Regions from separate parts of the Pseudomonas sp. Cab53 genome, predicted to be linked through region 1. Evidence: predicted binding sites of a transcription regulator. Region 1 holds the regulator's gene; each other region holds the start of a gene.

Region 1 (4,998 bases):
AGGTGTCTCGGCCTTTGGCTCCGGCGCCTTGGCAGCCGGTTTCGGCGCGGCCTTGGCCACCGGTGCAGCCGTCGCAGCGCCAGCCCCCGTAGCGGAAGCCGTGCCGACTTCGGTGAATTTGCCTTTGCCGTGCAACTCGTCCAGCAGCGACTCGAATTCGTGGTCGCTGATCAGGTCGCTGCCGGCCGCAGCGGCGGCAGGTTGCGCCGGGCTTGGCGCCGAAGCGATGGCCGAATCCAGGGCGTCGACGGCAAAGGTACCCTTGCCATGCAACTGATCGAGCAAGGCTTCGAATTCGTCGTCGGTGATGTCCGAGTTGTCGCCCGCCGCTTTCGGGGCGGCCGGGGCCGCCGCAGGCGCGACGGCATCGACGGCGAACTGGCCCTTGCCATGCAACTGGTCGAGCAACGACTCGAACTCGGCGTCGGTGATTTCATCGCTGGCAGCGGCATCGCCCGCCGGTGCGGCAGCCGGAGCCGCCGGCGCCTCGGCCTGGGCCTTGGCGGCGCTCAGGGAGTCCAGCAGTTGTTCGAATTCGTTATCGGTGATGTCGCCCGATTCCTCGGCGACGGGTTCCTCGACGGCCGGTTCTTCAATGACCGGCTCGGCCACGGCAGCGGTTTCATCCGCCGACTGAGGCTCGGCCAGGCGCGACAGCGCAGCGAGCAGCTCAGGCGTGGCAGGGGTAATCGGCGAGCGCTCGCGCACTTCGCTGAACATGCTGTTGACCGCATCCAGCGCTTCAAGCACCACGTCCATCAGCTCCGAATCAACGCGACGCTCACCCTTGCGCAGGATGTCGAACACGTTTTCGGCAATGTGACAGCACTCCACCAGCTCGTTGAGCTGGAGGAAGCCGGCGCCTCCTTTTACAGTGTGGAAACCGCGAAAAATTGCGTTGAGCAGATCCGCATCATCCGGCCGGCTTTCCAGCTCGACCAATTGCTCGGACAGTTGCTCAAGAATCTCGCCAGCCTCAACCAGGAAATCCTGAAGGATCTCTTCATCGGCGCCGAAGCTCATTAATGGGGTGCTCCTAAAACAGGCTAAAATCCAAGGCTGGACAGCAAATCGTCCACATCGTCCTGACCGGACACAACGTCTTCTCTTTTATCGGCATGAATTTGCGGACCTTCACCCTGAGAGAGATGTTTTTGTGGATCTTTTTCAGCAAGCATCGCTTCACGGTCGTGTTCGATGCCCGCAAAGCGGTCGACTTGGCTGGCCATCAACACCAGCTTGAGCAAATTGCTTTCCACTTCGGTAACCAGTTGGGTCACGCGCTTGATCACCTGGCCGGTCAGGTCCTGATAGTCCTGGGCCAACAAGATGTCGTTGAGGTTGCTGGCGACGGCGCGGTTTTCGCTGCTGCTGCGCGTCAGGAAACCGTCGACCCGGCGGGCCAACTCGCGAAACTCCTCGGCCCCCACCTCGCGACGCATGAACCGACCCCAGTCGGTGCTCAAGGCCTGGGCTTCCTCGCTCAGGCCATTGACCAGCGGCGTGGCGCTCTCCACCAAATCCATGGTGCGGTTGGCCGCCGCTTCGGTCAGCTTGACCACATACCCCAGGCGCTCGGTGGCGTCGGTGATCTGCGAGACTTCCTCGGCCTGCGGCATGCGCGGGTCGATCTGGAAATTGACAATCGCGCTGTGCAATTCACGCGTGAGCTTGCCCACTTCCAGATACAGACCACGGTCACGGGTCTGGTTGAGCTCATGGATCATTTGAACCGCATCGCCAAAACGGCCTTTTTCGAGGCTTTCGACCAGTTCACGGGCATGTTTTTTCAGGGTCGATTCGAAATCGCCCATTGAAGATTCGTTATCCATAGCTCCCCCCGGGGCGCCGTTAGCCGATGCGTTCGAAGATTTTTTCGATCTTCTCTTTCAACGCCTGGGCCGTGAAGGGTTTGACCACGTAGCCGTTCACACCGGCCTGGGCCGCTTCGATGATCTGCTCGCGCTTGGCTTCGGCGGTGACCATCAGCACGGGAAGGTGCTTGAGTTTTTCATCAGCGCGCACCTGGCGCAGCAGGTCGATGCCGGTCATGCCGGGCATGTTCCAGTCGGTGACCAGAAAATCGAAGTTGCCACTGTGCAACATCGGGAGCGCAGTGGTCCCGTCATCTGCTTCGGCCGTGTTGGTGAACCCAAGGTCACGCAACAGGTTTTTAATGATCCGCCGCATCGTTGAGAAGTCATCAACGATGAGGATTTTCATGTTCTTGTCCAATTCGACCTCCAAGCAGTCTTAAACGCGTCCAGCACCTGAACGCGCCATTTCAATCAATCCGGCACAACGCTCGACAACAGCGCGCAGCACAACGGGTGAGACCGTGCAGTACCTGCCAGCCTCGTTCGCAGCGCCCCCGCACTGCGTATCAGCGCGCTCGCCATTCCCCCAAACGCCCCCGCAAACGGGCTGCGCACTGGCTGTGTAACTGGCTGACCCGCGATTCGCTGACCCCCAGGACCTCACCGATTTCCTTGAGGTTCAGCTCTTCGTCGTAGTACAGCGCCAAGACCAGTCGCTCACGCTCCGGCAAATTGGCAATCGCTTCGGCCAGCGCGCTCTGGAAGCGTTCATCTTCCAGGTCACGCGATGGCTCCATGTGAGCACTCGCGCCATCCTCGTGCAGCCCTTCATGCTCGCCGTCCTGCAACAGGTCGTCGAAACTGAACAGGCGGCTGCCCAAGGTATCGTTCAAAATCCCGTAATAATCATCGAGACTCAACTGGAGTTCGGCCGCAACCTCGTGATCTTTAGCGTCACGCCCGGTTTTAGCTTCAATCGCACGGATCGCATCGCTCACCATGCGGGTGTTGCGGTGCACCGAACGCGGTGCCCAATCGCCCTTGCGGACCTCATCGAGCATCGCGCCGCGGATACGGATACCGGCGTAGGTCTCGAAACTGGCGCCCTTGCTCGCGTCGTATTTGTTCGACACTTCGAGCAGGCCGATCATGCCGGCCTGGATCAGGTCCTCGACCTGGACACTGGCCGGCAGCCGCGCCAGCAAGTGATAGGCGATACGCTTGACCAGGGGCGCGTAACGCTCGATCAACTCGTACTGGGCGTCCCGTGCCGATTTCTTGTAGAGGTGGTTGTAACTGCTGGCTGTCATAGCACGGGCCCTGCTGTTTGTTGCACGAGACGCTCGACGAAAAATTCCAGATGCCCGCGCGGGTTGGCCGGCAGCGGCCAGCTATCGACCTTCTGGGCGATTGCCTTGAACGCCAGCGCACATTTGGAACGTGGAAAAGCTTCATAGACGGCACGTTGCTTCTGGACGGCCTTGCGGACACTTTCGTCGTAGGGCACGGCGCCGACGTATTGTAGGGCGACATCCAGGAAGCGATCCGTGACCTTGGTCAGCTTGGCGAACAGATTGCGTCCCTCCTGCGGGCTCTGCGCCATGTTGGCCAGGACGCGGAAGCGGTTCATGCCGTAGTCGCGGTTCAGCAGCTTGATCAGGGCATAGGCGTCGGTGATGGAAGTCGGTTCATCGCAGACCACCAGCAGCACTTCCTGGGCGGCCCGCACGAAACTGACGACCGAGTCACCGATGCCGGCCGCGGTGTCGATTACCAGCACATCGAGGTTGTCGCCGATGTCGCTGAACGCCTGGATCAGGCCCGCGTGCTGGGCCGGGGTCAGGTGAACCATGCTCTGGGTGCCGGAGGCGGCCGGCACGATGCGAATCCCGCCAGGCCCTTGCAACAGTACGTCGCGCAGTTCACAGCGGCCTTCGATCACGTCCGCCAGCGTGCGCTTTGGGGTTAGCCCCAGCAACACGTCGACGTTCGCCAGGCCCAGGTCGGCGTCCAGCAGCATGACCCGTCGGCCAAGCTCTGCCAGAGCCAGGGACAAGTTCACTGACACGTTAGTCTTCCCGACGCCACCTTTGCCGCCGGTCACCGCGATCACCTGTACGGGATGCATGCTGCCCATGTTCGTTCTTTACCTTGTCTTACTTAGACGGAGGCCACATTACTGGCTGCGCGTTCACACGGAACAATGCATGGCAGACCATCGATGTAGGTACAAAAAATACTCATGATAACCTCAGCCGACCTGTTTGGATGGGCTGTGGTAGATATCAGCGAACATGTCAGCCATGGCTTCTTCGCTGGGTTCTTCCTGCATTTGCACACTCACGGCACGACTGACCAGTTGATGACGGCGCGGCAGATGCAGATCATCCGGGATCCGCGGCCCGTCGGTCAGGTAGGCCACCGGCAGTTCATGACCGATCGCCAGGCTCAACACCTCGCCCAGGCTTGCCGTTTCGTCCAGCTTAGTCAGGATGCAGCCGGCCAGCCCGCAGCGCTTGTAGCTGTGGTATGCGGCGGTTAGAACCTGTTTCTGGCTGGTGGTTGCCAACACGAGATAATTTTTTGACTTGATACCGCGCCCGGCCAGGCTCTCGAGCTGCAGGCGCAGGGCCGGATCGCTGGCTTGCAGGCCGGCGGTATCGATCAGCACGACGCGCTTGCGCAGCAAAGGCTCCAGCGCCTGGGCCAGGGACTGGCCCGGGTCCACGTGGGTCACCGACACATTGAGGATACGGCCCAGGGTCTTGAGTTGCTCCTGGGCTCCGATGCGGAAGCTGTCCATGCTCACCAGCGCAATGCTCTGGGCACCGTACTTGAGTACATAACGGGCGGCGAGCTTGGCCAGGGTGGTGGTCTTGCCCATGCCGGCAGGACCGACCATGGCAATCACCCCGCCCTCTTCCAGTGGCTCGACGTCCGGCGTGGCGATCATACGCGCCAGGTGTGCCAACAGCATGCGCCAAGCCTGGCGAGGCTCTTCGATCCCATTGATCAGTGCCAGCAGGTCGCGGGACAACGGACCGGACAGACCGATGCGTTGCAGGCGACGCCACAGGTTGGCCTGGGCCGGACGGCTGCCTTGCAACTGGTTCCAGGCCAGGGAGCCGAGCTGGACTTCCATCAGTTCGCGCAGGCTGTTGAGTTCAAAGCGCATCGAGTC
Region 2 (4,998 bases), 3.0 Mb from region 1:
CCGCTCGAACTCGTCGATGGACATCGACAGCGAATACGGCTCCTGTCCCGACGAGCAGGCCGCCGACCAGATCCGCAGGCGCTGGCCCGGACTGGCCTTGATGGCCGCCGGCAGCACTTTGTTCTTCAACACCTCGAACGGATAGGTGTCGCGAAACCACAAGGTTTCGTTGGTGGTCATGGCGTCCACCACCATCTCGCGCAAGCCACTGCGCGGCTGGGTCTGGATGCGCTGCACCAGCTCGCCCAACGTCTTGAGGCCCTGTTGCTCCATCAATTTGTTGAGACGGCTCGACACCAGGTATTGCTTGTTTTCACCAAGCAATATGCCACAGGCTTTTTCCAGGAAGACCCGGAACTGTTCGAAATCCAAATTACCCGTAGACAAGATACCGCCTCTTTCATTGTATTGATGTGCCGGGCGCACAATGCGCCCGACCTTTTATTCTACTGACTTGATTCGATCGACCACCCGGGACGCCAGGTCATCGGGCCGGAATTTTGCCAGGAAATCGTCGGCACCGACCTTCTTGACCATCGCCTGGTTGAACACCCCGGACAACGACGTGTGCAAGATGATATGCAGTTTCTGCATACGCGGGTCGCTGCGGATCTCCGAAGTGAGGGTGTACCCGTCCATCTCCGGCATCTCGATGTCGGAGATCATCATCAGGAACTCCTCTTCCGGCTTCTTGCCCTCGTCGACCAGCGTGCGCAGGTAATCCAGCGCCTGCCGACCGTCGTTCAATGCAATCACCTCGACGCCGATAGTTTGCAGGCAACGGGTCACCTGCTTGCGCGCCACCGACGAATCATCCACGGTCAGCACCCGCAGCGAAATCGCCTTGTGCTGGGTTTCGGCATCCACCACACCCTGGGAAATCGTTTCCGTGGTCGGCGCCACTTCGGCGAGGATTTTCTCCACGTCGATGATTTCCACCAACTGGCTATCGACCCGGGTCACCGCCGTCAGGTAGTGATCGCGACCGGTGCCCTTGGGCGGCGGATGGATCTCCTCCCAGTTCATGTTGACGATGCGTTCCACCGAGCGCACCAGGAAACCCTGGGTCTTGGTGTTGTACTCGGTGATGATCACGAACGGATTGCTCTGGTCCATCAACCGCCCCGAACCGGTCGCCATCGCCAGGTCGAGGATGGGGATGGTCGCTCCCCGAATGTTTGCCACACCGCACACCACGGGACTGGACTTGGGCATCAGGGTCAGCTTGGGGCATTGCAGCACCTCGCGCACCTTGAATACGTTGATCCCGTACAACTGCTGGCCGTCGAGACGGAACAGCAACAGCTCCAGGCGATTCTGACCGACCAGCTGTGTCCGCTGGTTTACCGAGTCCATTACTCCCGCCATGCCCTGACTCCTACCTAACGCTAATGGGTCCGACGCGCATTCATCACTAAACGGCACGGGGCTTGCTATTCAACCGGCATGAACGCACAAACGACATTTTCTCGACGCCTGACCACTCACTGCCGCCACTGGCTCGGTGCACTGTTGGCTGCCTGCCTGTTCACCTGGGGCAACCCGGCTCTCGCGGAGGCTCCGGTTACCTTGCCTGATCTCCTTATCGGCGTCACTCAAGGCTTTCTTGAATTCACCGTAGAAGACTATCTGGCAACCAGTCAAACCGAAGGTCGCTACGAAATCGAAGTCAACCAGCTCGACCCACGCCTGCGCATGCCGATGTGCGACAAGGAATTGACTGCCTCGCTGGAAAGCCCGGCCCGCCCGCTGGGCCGCGTCACGGTGAAGGTGCGCTGCGACAGCGCCGCGCCCTGGACGGTGTTCGTGCCCGCCCAGGTGCGCCTGTTTCGTGAAATCGTCACGACCACTCGTCCGCTCAAGCGGGCCGGGATCGTCGAGCCGCAGGACGTGGTGCTGCGCGAACGTGACGTCAGCCAGATCAGCCAGGGCTTCCTGACGTCGGTGGATGAGGCCATCGGGCAGAAACTTGTCCGACCAATGGTCGCCGACCAGGTCATCACCCAGGTGCACCTGGAACAGGCCGAAGTGGTCCGCAAGGGCGACCAGGTGGTCATCACCGCCCGCAGCGGCACCCTGGCCGTGCGAATGCCCGGCGAGGCCCTGTCCAACGGCGGCATGCGCGAGCAGATCCGAGTGAAGAACCTCAACTCCCAACGGGTGATCAAGGCTCAGGTCATCGCCCCCGGCCAGGTGGAAGTGGCCATGTAGTACTTTACGCAGGCAGGTAGAAAGCTGGCGCTTGACCTCGCTGTTCCCTAGACTGTGCCTTACGCAAAGGCAAGCGCAGACGTGCGCACGTTCATTGGATAAATGAGCCTAAAGTTTTTTTAGGGATGGCCGAAAACATGGCAAGCGTCCAAATATCCAGAGGTTTTCTACCATGGTCATCGACTTCAATCGTTTAAACAGCTCTTCACCGTTGACAGGCACTACGCGTACCAGCGCCAGCAAGGAAGCCGACAAATCCGCGCCGTTGTCTACGCCGGCCGAACAAGTCAGCAATGGAGAGTCGGTTCACCTCAGCAATGAGGCTCAGCAGTTGCAGAAGGTCACTGACAAGCTGCGCGATCAACCTGTCGTCGACAACGCCCGCGTGGCCGAGTTGAAAGCAGCCATCGCCGATGGCAGCTATAAAGTCGACAGCAACCGCGTAGCCAGCAAACTGCTCAACTTCGAAGCCCAGCGCTAGGCCGCCGCCTGCGCCAGGCTTTTGGACGCTTAAGACCTAAGGCCAGCCATGCACGACACGACTTTATTGCAACTGATCATCGACGACTTTGTCCCAGCGCAACAATTGCTGGAACTGCTGCAGACCGAATCACTGGCGCTGCACGGTCGCGACATGCCCTTGCTGGAAAACATCCTGGCACAGAAGCAGGCATTGATCATTTTGCTCGACCAGCATGGCCGCAAGCGCAGCGAAATCCTCGCCAGCCTCAACCTGCCCGCCAGCCCCGACGGCCTCGAGCAGTTGGCCAGCCAGTCGTCGATCGGCGACCAGCTCCTCGCCCAGAGCGCTGTCCTGACTGACCTGCTCGCCCAATGCCAGGCCGCCAACGCGCGCAATGGCCAGTCGATCCAGGTCCAGCAGGCCGCCACCGCCAATCAGTTGCGCATCCTCAATGGCGGTGAAATCCCGACGCTGTATGACGCTCGCGGTTCGACCGCCAAGATGGTCAAGCACCGCCCGCTCAGCCAGGCATGAAACGAACCATGCCGGCGCTCTATCAACGCGCGATACATGCTGGCAAAATGCTGGCTCTTTGTAGTCGTATTTTGCCTGGAGATTGACCCACCGTGTTCAATGCCTCAAACGCGGATGATGCTCCGCAACCGCCCAAGGTCCTTACCACGCCCCTGGAAATCTCCGGCAACCTGCGGATGCTGCAAGATAGCCATGACCCGCTGATCATCACCTTCCACGAACGCACCCAACGCTTCCAGAGCTACCTGGTGGACGTGAACCGCGAGAACAACTCCCTCGCCCTCGACGAAATGATCCCCCGGGACGGTGAACGGTTCCTGCTGGCGGGCGAGCCATTTCGCGTCGAGGGCTTCCACGACGGCGTGCGCATCGCCTGGGAAAGCAACGGCCCGCTGACCATCAGCGACACCAGCGACGGCCGCTGCTACCGCGGCGCCCTGCCTGACGAAGTGGTCTATCATCAACGTCGCAACGCCTTTCGTGCCGCCCTGAAGCTGGCACAACTGGTGGACGTCGAACTGGGCGGCGAAAAGCTCAAGGCGGCAGTAAACGGCAAGTTGCTGGACATTTCCGCCACCGGCTGCAAGCTGCGCTTTGACGGCGACATCACCGAACGCCTGCAACTGGGCCAGGTCTACGAGCGCTTCATCGCTGCCCTGCCCTTCGGCAACATGACGGCCCCGGTCGAATTGCGCTACCTGCATTTCGAAGAAAGGATCAACACCACCTTCGCTGGCGTGCGCTTCCACAACATCAGCGGCCTGGTGCAGCGCCAGGTCGAGCGGTTCGTCTACCAGCTCCAGCGCGAAGCCCGTCGTTTCGACAAAGATGATCTCTGATCCGCCGCATTAAAAAAACGGGCAGCCCCTTGCGGTGACTGCCCGTTTTTTTATGCGCAATTACGGCCTGGCTTGAGTAAAGCTGGGGGCCTGCGGCTCGTCATCGGCCGCTTCGGCTTCTGCAACCGGTTCAGGCTCGGGCTCAGGCTCGGGCTCAACGTCCGATGCGGCCGGCGCCTGCATCTGCTCCTGCACCACCTGCTCATCCACCCGAGGGTCAAGGCACGCTACCAGCGGCGAGCTCGACATGCTGTCGGGCATGGCCACGTGGTGCAGCGGAGCGTCGTCGACCTGGTGCAGGTTGGTGACCGCTTTCGGCCGAATCCGCCACACCAGTATCAAGGCGAAGAAGGCGGAAAACGCATACAGCATGTGGCTGCCGAACAGCTTCATCAGTACCCCGGCCACCAACGGCCCGATACTGGCACCGACGCCATAGGTCACCAACAGCATCGCCGTCAGCGACACTCGCCGATCCGCCTCGACGTGGTCATTGGAGAACGCCACTGCCAGCGGATACAGGCAGAACTGGACCAGCGAGCAGAAGAACCCGGCGATGAACAGCACTTCCAGCGGCACACTCGACAGGATCGCCAATGGCATCGCACAGATTGCCAGGGCCAATGCAAAGCAGCGGATCAGCAACGCCCGGTCGTAGCGATCGGACAGCCAGCCCAAAGGCCACTGCACCAGCAGGCCGGCGAAGATGCAGCTCCCCATGAACAGGCCGACCTGCTCGGTCGACAGGCCCTGCTGGGAGGCATACAACGGCGCCAGGCCATAGAAGGAACCGACGATCAACCCCGAGCCCAACACCGTGCTGAGCGACTGCGGGACGCGCTTGATGAAGAACCGCGGCTCCATCGGCGCCGGACGCAGCGGCGCCGGGTGAATCCGTCGGGTCAGCGCCACCGGCACCAGGCACAAGGTGAAGCACAGCGCCACCAGCAT
Region 3 (4,998 bases), 1.6 Mb from region 1:
TCGCTGCGCAAGAAGTTCTTCGCCGATGGGCAGAACCTGGTGGTGGAGCAGCTCAACAGCCGCGACGACCAGGCCATGCACATGACCTGGACACTGATCTACAACACCCTGGGCATCGACAACCTGTGGGCGGCGATGCGCGTCGACCCCCTGACGGACAACCGCTGCCGCGCCACCTGGACCATCATCGCCGACCACACCGACGCCCACACCCCGTTGGGCTTCAGGGACTTCCTGCAAGGCTTCGCCGATGAAGCGATGGGGAACGTACAGGCGATGTTCAAATAACCCCAGGCCACCATCTCCTGTGGGAGCGAGCTTGCTCGCGATGGCAATGGATCAGTGGTGGTGATGCTGGCTGGACTGACGCTATCGCGAGCAAGCTCGCTCCCACAACTGGTTCCGGGGTAGATCCGAGATCCGGGTCCACCCCCAATCCCCTGCGGGAGCGAGCCAGCTCCGAGCGGCGATCCGACGATGCGGTGGATCAGATCTTGAAGCTGTCTACCAGCTGTTTCAGGCGATTGGCCTGTTGGGACAGGGCGTCGCAGTCCCTCAGGGTTTCATTGAGGTTGGCCACGCTTTGCTGGTTCAGCAGGTTGATGTGGCTGACGTCCATGTTGAGGGTTTCCACCACGGCGGTCTGTTCCTCGGTCGCGGCGGCGACCGATTGATTCATGCCGTCGATCTCGCCGATGCGCTGCGTCACGCTGACCAGCCGCAGGCCGGCCTGGTTGGCAACTTCGACGCTTTCTTCACTGGAGGCCTGGCTGGCGTTCATGGTGGTCACCGCTTCGCGGGAGCCCACTTGCAGCGAGGTGATCATCTTGTGGATCTCTTCCGCCGACTCCTGGGTGCGGTGCGCCAGGTTGCGCACCTCGTCGGCCACCACCGCAAAACCACGCCCGGCTTCACCGGCACGGGCCGCTTCGATGGCCGCGTTCAGGGCCAGCAGGTTGGTTTGCTGGGAAATGCCCTTGATCACGTCCAGGATGTGGCCGATGTTGTCGGTGCTGGCGTTCAGGGTTTCGATCTGGGTGCACGACAGGCTGATCTTCTGCGACAGCTCGGTCATGGCCTGGATGGTTTTTTCCACCACCTGGCGACCATCGTCGGCCTGTTCGCTGGCACCACTGGCCTGCTGCGAGGCATCGGCGGCGTTGCGGGCGATTTCCTGGGTGGCGGCGCCCAACTGGTTGATGGCCGCCGCCACGCTGTTGGTGCGAGCACTCTGCTCATCCGAATCCACGAGTGAAGCGTTGGACGAGCTCATCACTCGCTGCGACAGGTCGTGCACCTGGCGGGTAGCGGAAGACACTTCGCTAATCGAGGCATGGATACGCTCGACGAACTGGTTGAACGAGCCCCCCAGTACCGCGAACTCATCCTTGCCCTGCACGACCAGCCGGCGAGTCAGGTCGCCTTCACCCTGGGCGATGTCCTGCATGGCGCGGCCCATGGTGGTCAATGGACGCATCAGCACCTGGATCAGCAGGCTCAGCAGCAAGGCGATGGCCGCCACCGCGACAAACATCGCGATCAATGCGGAGGTACGGAACTGGCTCAGCGGCGCGTAGGCCTTGGCCTTGTCGATCGACAGGCCAATGTACCACTCGGCGCCCGGCAGGCCGGTGACTGGGGTGAACGAGAGAATCCGGTCCTGCCCGTTCAGCTCGACTTCCTGGATGCCCTTGCCGATGCGCACCGGGGTGCCTGGGTAGATGTCCTTGAGGTTCTTCATCACCTGGTCCTTGTCCGGGCTGACGATCACTTGACCGTCGCCGCTGACCAGGAACGCATGGCCGATACCGCCGAAATCCACCGAATTGATGATCTTCACCAGGGTATCGAGGCTCAGGTCGCCGCCCACCACGCCCAGCAGTTCACCGTTTTTCTTCACCGGCAGGGCAATGGTCACCACCAGGCCACCGACGGCGGCCGAGTACGGCGGGGTCAGCATGGTTTTATCGCTGGTCACCGCCTGCTTGTACCAAGGGCGCTGGCGCGGGTCGTAGCCGTCAGGCATTTTGGCGTCGGGCCGCTGGGTGAAGACCCCGTTGGCCTGGCCCACATAGGTGAACTGGAAATTGGAAGTCAGCGCCGGTTGGTCAACCAGCCCCGCCAGGTCGGCGGCAGCCCCCTGGTGCGCGATGTTCTGCCCCAGGTTCTCCAGCACCAGCACGCGCCCGCTCATCCAGTTCTGGACGCTGCTGGCCGTGAGGTCGCCGGATTGTGCGATGGAGGATTCAAGGCTACGGCCGATGGTGTTGCGCTGCAGATAGTCGTTGTAGAACGTGAACAGGGCAAACGCCAGCACCACCACACCGGAGGCGGCTAGAAGGATTTTGTGGCTGAACTTCAGATTCATCGACGAGGCTTCTTATGCAGGGAGTGGGGTGCATTCCGGTTGCAACAATCCATGTAACAGCGCGGGCAGGACAGGTGGTCCGCTCCACTTTGGTGCACACATATCAGGCTGTCGGCCAACGCCTGAAAAAAATGAGCGCTTAACAGAAATGGGCGACGGAAGGCCATGGCGGGGCGAACGGTGGTTGCAAATTCATCGGACCATGATGACAATGCGACCTATTATCATTTGTGATACCAGGCCCGTCGCGTTCATGTCGTCTCCCGAGTTTGCAGTTCAGGCGCTCTACAGCAATCATCACGGCTGGCTCAACACCTGGTTGCGCACCCGGTTGGGCAATGCCGCCGATGCGGCGGACCTGGCCCAGGACACGTTCGTGCGCCTACTGCAACGCAGCGAACGCCTGGAGCTCAAGGCCCCGCGGGCGTTCCTGCGCACCATCGCCCATGGCCTGGTAATCGATCATTGGCGCCGGGAAGAAATCGAGCGCGCCTACCTTGAAACCATTGCCCACCTGCCGCCCGCCGAAACCCCGGGGCCGAAGCCCAGGCCTTGATTCTGGAACTGCTGGAAGCCATCGCACGGATGCTCGAAGGCCTCAAGCCAAAAGTGCGCAAGGCCTTTTTGCTGGCCCAGTGCGAGGGCCTCACCTACAAACAGATCGCCGAACAGATGGGGATCTCGTTGCGATCGGTGGAGCGCCATGTCGCCGATGCGCTGTACCACTGCTATGTGTTGCGCTATGAAAGCTGAACCGCTGGACGCCCCCCGCCCCAGTGATCCGTCGCAACAGGTCGTCAGGCAAGCGATCAACTGGTTGCTGCGCCTGCGCAACCACGCCCCCGATCCTGCCCTGAGCCGACAATGCGACGCCTGGCGCGCGACCGACCCGGCGCACGAACGGGCCTGGCAACGGGTGCAATCGCTGCACAGCGAACTGACCACGAACCTGCGGGCAGTGCCCGGCGTCCACACGGCCCTCGACACCCTGGAAAACAGCGCCCAGCGCCTCGCTCGCCGCCAGGCGCTGAAGCTGCTGTCGGGCCTTGTACTGGTGGGGGTGTCGCCTGGCTGGGCAAAACGTCGCCTTGGCAACCCTGGAGCGCCGACTTCGCCACCGCCACGGGCGAACGCCGCGGCTTCCAGCTGCCGGACGGCTCCCGCCTCGAACTCAATACCCACAGCGCCGCCAACCTGGATTTCAACGCCGACCATCGCTGGGTGACCCTGGTGCGCGGGGAAATCATGCTCACCTGCAACCGCGACACCGCGCGGCCCTTGCGGGTACAAAGCCGACACGGCCTGTTCGAGACCGTCGAGGGGCGCTTCGTCGTGCGCCAGGACAGCGACTGCACGCGCTTGAGCGTCACCCGCGGCACGGTGGCGATCCGTTCCCACTCCAGCGGCAGTGGTGCGCCCCTCCAGGTGACTGCCGGGCAAAGCTATGTGCTCACCCCGTCGACCACGACGCTGGCGGCCTCGCTGGACATGGACACCAGTGCCTGGGCGGACGGCTTGATCGTCACGCGCGACATGCGCCTGGAGGACTTTCTCAGTGAGGTGGGCCGCTACCGCCCGGGCTTGCTGAAGTGCGCGGCGTCCATCGCCGACCTGCGCCTGTCAGGGGTGTTTCGCCTGGAGGACACCGACACATTGCTGGCGGTCCTGCCCCGTACGCTGCCGGTGCAGATACGCTACCGAACCCGGTGGTGGGTCACGGTGGAACGGCTGGCTTGATTTTTTTTGGCGGGTTTCGAGCCGGTGTCCGGCTAGGACAGTAAGCAACGCTTATCTGCCTTCAGCGACTCCAATGGAACCCACAATGACTGAGCGCTTACTTCACCGCAATTCCTTAGGCCTGCGCGCGCAACCGGGCCTGTTGTGCCAGGCGGTCCACGCCGCGCTGTTCTGCACCGTGCTGGGCGTCGGCGCCCTGCCGCTGCTGGCGGTCGCCGCCGACCATGGCGTGACGGCCAGCCATCAGCGCTACAACATCGCGGCTGGCCCGCTGAGCGAGGTCTTGAATCAATTCGCCCGCCAGGCCGGCATCACCCTGGCCAGCACGCCGACCCACACCAGCGGCGTCCAATCGCCCGGACTCAAGGGCGACTATTCGCCCGACCAGGCCCTGAGCCACCTGCTCAGCGGAACGGGCCTGGTTGCGGTCAGCCAGGACGGCAGCAGCTACGTGCTGCAAGCCGCGCCCGCCGACAACGCCCTGGAACTGCCCACCACGGACATCAAGGGTTTCGCGCTGGGCAACGCCTTGGGCAGCATGGAAGGCTACAACGCCACCCACAGCCAGGTTGCCACCAAGACCAGCGCCGCCCTGCGGGAAACCTCGCAAAGCGTGTCCGTGGTTACCCGCGAACAAATGGACGACCAAGGCGCGCAAACCGTGTCCCAGGCCATGCGTTATAGCCCCGGCGTACTGACCAACCCCTACGGAGCGACTCATCGCTACGACTACGTGGCCATGCGCGGTTTCAACGACGGCTCGGTAGACAACATCTACCTCGACGGCCTCAAATCCATGGGCGACAGCGGGACCTACAGTTCCATACAGATCGACCCGTATTTCCTGGAGCGGGTCGATATCCTCAAGGGACCGTCCTCGGTGCTCTATGGCC

Evidence for each region. Region 1 encodes FliA, which starts transcription of late flagellar genes. Its sites were predicted from a motif close to CTAAAGTTTNNNNNNNNNNNGCCGNTAA; they were not measured.
Region 2: a site for FliA is predicted at 2,320-2,347, ahead of flgM (flagellar biosynthesis anti-sigma factor FlgM). Genes of this name have one in related genera too.
Region 3: a site for FliA is predicted at 2,477-2,504, ahead of KI241_RS00765 (methyl-accepting chemotaxis protein). Genes of this name have one in related genera too.

Annotation. Positions count from the first base shown of each region.
Region 1 is NZ_AP021902.1:1,724,137-1,729,134, reverse strand. It holds gene KI241_RS07535 (chemotaxis protein CheA) at 1-1,023, opposite strand, end outside; gene KI241_RS07530 (protein phosphatase CheZ) at 1,047-1,832, opposite strand; gene KI241_RS07525 (chemotaxis response regulator CheY) at 1,852-2,223, opposite strand; gene fliA (RNA polymerase sigma factor FliA) at 2,384-3,127, opposite strand; gene fleN (flagellar synthesis regulator FleN) at 3,124-3,954, opposite strand; gene flhF (flagellar biosynthesis protein FlhF) at 4,069-4,998, opposite strand, start outside.
Region 2 is NZ_AP021902.1:4,710,061-4,715,058, forward strand. It holds gene cheR (protein-glutamate O-methyltransferase CheR) at 1-387, opposite strand, end outside; gene KI241_RS20500 (chemotaxis protein CheV) at 442-1,368, opposite strand; gene flgA (flagellar basal body P-ring formation chaperone FlgA) at 1,447-2,211, shown strand; gene flgM (flagellar biosynthesis anti-sigma factor FlgM) at 2,384-2,692, shown strand; gene KI241_RS20515 (flagellar protein FlgN) at 2,741-3,208, shown strand; gene KI241_RS20520 (flagellar brake protein) at 3,301-4,047, shown strand; gene KI241_RS20525 (MFS transporter) at 4,108-4,998, opposite strand, start outside.
Region 3 is NZ_AP021902.1:159,565-164,562, reverse strand. It holds gene KI241_RS00770 (SRPBCC family protein) at 1-288, shown strand, start outside; gene KI241_RS00765 (methyl-accepting chemotaxis protein) at 488-2,368, opposite strand; partial or broken gene KI241_RS00760 (sigma-70 family RNA polymerase sigma factor) at 2,622-3,121, shown strand; partial or broken gene KI241_RS00755 (FecR family protein) at 3,111-4,105, shown strand; gene KI241_RS00750 (TonB-dependent siderophore receptor) at 4,191-4,998, shown strand, end outside.